2 regions of the Thermoanaerobacterium aotearoense genome follow, and region 2 is predicted to be linked to the other one. Evidence: riboswitches for the same ligand, from Rfam matches in the RefSeq annotation. Region 2 holds a riboswitch; the other holds the start of a gene.

What was found. Region 2 has a riboswitch for FMN ahead of ribD (bifunctional diaminohydroxyphosphoribosylaminopyrimidine deaminase/5-amino-6-(5-phosphoribosylamino)uracil reductase RibD). Riboswitches for the same ligand answer to the same signal wherever they lie in the genome.
Region 1: another riboswitch for FMN. It lies ahead of GSH73_RS03065 (ECF transporter S component); the one in region 2 lies ahead of ribD (bifunctional diaminohydroxyphosphoribosylaminopyrimidine deaminase/5-amino-6-(5-phosphoribosylamino)uracil reductase RibD).

What each region holds. Positions count from the first base shown of each region.
Region 1 covers NZ_CP047602.1:637,132-639,335, forward strand. The annotation lists gene arcC (carbamate kinase) at 1-877, shown strand, start outside; FMN riboswitch at 942-1,068, shown strand; gene GSH73_RS03065 (ECF transporter S component) at 1,130-1,714, shown strand; gene tsaE (tRNA (adenosine(37)-N6)-threonylcarbamoyltransferase complex ATPase subunit type 1 TsaE) at 1,837-2,204, shown strand, end outside.
Region 2 covers NZ_CP047602.1:2,647,487-2,649,690, forward strand. The annotation lists gene ribD (bifunctional diaminohydroxyphosphoribosylaminopyrimidine deaminase/5-amino-6-(5-phosphoribosylamino)uracil reductase RibD) at 1-1,032, opposite strand, end outside; FMN riboswitch at 1,096-1,209, opposite strand; gene ilvB (biosynthetic-type acetolactate synthase large subunit) at 1,254-2,204, opposite strand, start outside.

The sequences.
Region 1 (2,204 bases), 660 kb from region 2:
CGAATCACAATTGAATACAGTTAGAAAGACGGCTGTGTACATTGCAGACATTATAAAAGAAGGGTATTCTGTCATTGTGACACATGGAAATGGGCCACAGGTAGGAAACATCGTGATACAGAATGAGACGGCTTCTAACATAATACCAGCCATGCCTTTTGATGTTTGTGGCGCGGAAAGTCAGGGAATGATAGGATATATGATTCAGCAATGTTTAGGTGAGGTTTTTAAAGAGAAAAACATACAAAAGGATGTTGCCACTATTGTCACACAAGTTGTGGTAGACAAAGATGATGAAGCATTCTTACATCCTACAAAACCAATAGGGCCCTTTTACTCTAAAGAAGAAGCAGAGCTATTGGAAAAGGAAAAAGGGTATCAGATGGTAGAGGACAGCGGAAGAGGATACAGGAGAGTCGTAGCATCGCCAGAGCCTAAAGAGATAGTGGAATTAAACACAATAAAGCTTTTGGAGAGAAACGGTGTTGTGGTCATAACGGCAGGTGGAGGAGGAATACCTGTAGTAAGGGAAAATGGCAGCTTAAAGGGTGTGGCGGCTGTGATAGATAAAGATTTGGCATCTGAAAAATTGGCAGAAGATTTGGATGCGGATATTTTGTTGATATTGACTGCTGTAGAAAAAGTGTACATCAACTACAAAAAGCCTGATGAAAAGCCTCTTGATGTGATTTCAAGCCATGATATAGAGAAGTATTTAAGCGAAGGCCATTTTGCAGAAGGCTCAATGATGCCGAAAGTCAAGGCTGCAATAAGGTTTGCCAGATCGAGAAAGGGAAGGCGGGCTATAATTACGTCTTTAGAAAGGGCTCATGATGCTTTATCAGGAAATACAGGCACTGTTGTAGTTGACGATTAAAAAATACTTGACAAATTGATACATTTGTGACATTATAGTATTTAGAATTGAATAAACCAATGGAGAATGTCTTCAGGGCAGGGTGAAATTCCCGACCGGCGGTAAGCGTAAGCGAGCCCGCGACCCGCAGATGCGGTGGACTTGGTGAGATTCCAAGGCCGACAGTAAAGTCTGGATGGAAGAAGATTTATTTTTGTTTGCTTTCATCCTGAAGATGTTTCTTCGGGATTTTTAAATTTGGAGGTGTCATTTATGGAACACAGCAAGACAAAAGTGATTGTGACTGTAGGGTTGCTTTCCGCAATAGCATTTGTGCTTATGTACTTAGAGTTTCAATTGCCATTATTTCCAAGCTTCTTAAAATTTGATTTTAGCGATATACCGCCTCTTTTAGCGGCATTTGCATTAGGGCCTGTATACGGCATCTTTGTGGAGATAGTAAAAAACGTGATACATCTTCCAGTTAGCCAATCTGCAGGTATAGGAGAAGTGGCAAATTTCGTGGTAGGATCTATTTACGTATTTACTGTTGGCGTAATCTACATGAGGAATAAATCTAAAAAATCGGCGCTATTTGCCATGATTTTAGGGACTATTGTCATGGCTATCGCAGGATCAGTATTGAACTACTATGTATTTTTGCCATTATACCAGAAGATAATGGGTTGGCCGTTAAGCGCCATCGTTGGAATGGGAAAGGCGGTAAATAGCCATATAGTTGATTTAAAGACATTGATAGCGTACGGTATTTTCCCATTTAATATACTGAAGGGTTTTGTAATATCGCTTATAACATTCTTAATTTACAAGAAGTTATCACCAATGTTGAAGATATAGCCGATTAAAATAACGGACAGCGTTCCGTTATTTTTTTGCGCTTTTTTATTGGACCATTAGGCGTTTGTTTTGTGGTATACTTGGTATATAATATTTGTATAAATTTCACGGTGGTGTTTTCAATGAAAATTAATTTTAAGACAAAAAGCTTCAGTGAAACGGAAAAGATAGGGATTAAGTTAGGCAGTTTACTAAAAAGAGGAAGTATCGTGCTTATATCTGGAGATTTAGGTGTAGGTAAGACAGTTTTTACAAAAGGCATTGCCAAAGGTATGGGCATCTACGACTATATCACAAGCCCTACATTTATGATTGTAAATGAACATATAGGTGAAATTCCACTTTATCATTTTGACGTGTACAGGATTGATGATTACAGGGAATTGTACGATATAGGCTATGAGGAGTATTTTTACGGCGACGGTGTTTGTGTCATCGAGTGGCCTGAAAAGATAATGCCTCTCATCCCGGAGGAAAATATATTTGTACA
Region 2 (2,204 bases):
ATCTATCTTTTCAACCATTATTGCGTCTTTAATCAAAGCAATGCCATCACCTTCCACAGGCGTCAATGAATTGCTTCCACCTATTATTTTAAGAGCAATATAAAACATAACTTTGTCTACTATTCCTTCTTTTAAAGCAGAATAGTTGAGAGTTCCTCCACCTTCTATGAGAATACTATCTATCCCTTTTTTCCCTAACGTATGGATCAACTTCTTCAGATGGACTTTATTATTTTTTTTTTCGATTGTAACAACATCAACACCTAAATCCTTCAAAGCCTTCACCTTATCATGTGGCATCATATCTGTTGTAGCTATTAATGTCTTAGCAGATTTATCTATGATGACATTTGCATCTAATGGAATCCTGCCATGACTATCCACAATGACTCTTAAAGGGTTTTTATATCCTTGCAATCTAACAGTAAGATGTGGATTATCTTTTATAACTGTATTAATACCTGCCATTATTGCCATAACGCTGCCTCTAACTTTATGGACATGCTCCCTTGATTTTTCATTTGTTATCCACTTAGAATCGCCTGTAAAAGTTGATATCTTTCCATCAATTGTCATAGCAGATTTTAATATCACATAAGGTTCTCTACTTGTAATGTACTTTATAAACACTTCATTCAATTTTTCTGCTTCATCTTTTAACAATCCCGTATAAACATTTAAACCAGCTTCTTTAAGTTTCTTAATTCCTTTTCCTGCTACAAGTTCATTTGGATCCTCCATAGCGATAAAAACATTTTTTATGCCTGATTTTATGACAGCATCCACACAAGGTGGTGTTTTCCCATGATGGCAACACGGTTCCAATGTCACATAAAGCGTAGCTCCACTTACATCTTCTTTAGCGTTTTTTAATGCATTTACTTCCGCATGTGGTCCTCCGTAGTACTCATGATAGCCTTCACCTATTATCCTGCCATCTTTAACAATTACGGCTCCTACTAAAGGATTTGGGTTTGTGTGTCCTACACCAAGTTTAGCAAGCTGCAATGCCCTTTTCATGTATTTCTCCATAAAATCACCTCAAAAAATTAGCCCTGAAGCATGTAATACTTCAGGGCATAATAACAATTGCCATTTCACCTTCTTTCATCCAGACTATACTGTCGGCTCTGGAATCTAACCAGATCTGCCATAAGGCTCGCGGGCTTTACCGCCGGTATGGAATTTCACCAATCCCTGAAGGTTTAATCTTATTCAGTTTTTATAATTATAACATTGATTTTATAAAAATGCTAGTCTATCATCTCTTCAATGGTTCCTCCAGCAGGAATAAATGGCAGAACCATCTCATCTTTGTCTATGATACACTCTAAAACATAAGGCTTGTTGTTTGACAATGCATCACTAAAAGCCTCTGTAAATTCTTCTTTCGTGTAGATTCTTCTTCCGGTTACTCCAAAGGCTTCAGCGACTTTTGAGAAATTGAGATTCGGGTTTAAATCCGTCTGAGAAAATCTTTTATCGTAAAGGAGATTTTGCCATTGTCTAACCATGCCAAGTGTCTGATTGTTGAGGATTATCGTTATAACAGGTATGTTGTACACCGACATCGTTTCAAGAGCATGAATATTCATCCTTATGCTGCCGTCACCTGCAATATTTACCACTCTTTTGTCATCTCGCCCTACTTGTGCACCTATTGATGCAGGAAGTCCGAAGCCCATAGTGCCAAGTCCACCGGATGTGACAAATGTCCTTGGTTCTTTGAATCTATAGTATTGAGCAGTCCACATCTGGTTTTGCCCTACTTCTGTGGCTACTACAAGACTGTCTCCTCCAAGCTCTTGAACCTTTTCTACTATCCACTGTGGCTTCAATTTTCCATCGTCTTTATATTTAAATGACGTCTTGTCTTTTATCGATATAAGCTCATTAATCCATTCTCTATTTTCTCTTTCTTTTATCATTCCATTTAAAAGAGACAGGACTTCTTTGATGTCTCCTACTAACGGCACATCAACATCGATATTTTTGCCGATTTCCGCAGGATCAATATCGATGTGAATGACTTTTGCATTTGGCGCCAGTCCCCCTGCTTTACCGGCGACTCTGTCGCTAAACCTTGCACCTACAGCAATCACTAAGTCTGATTTATAAACGGCTGTATTGGCATATCTGCTTCCATGCATTCCAATAAGCCCTAATGACAACTCATCATCTTCTGGAAAGCATCCAAGGCCCAT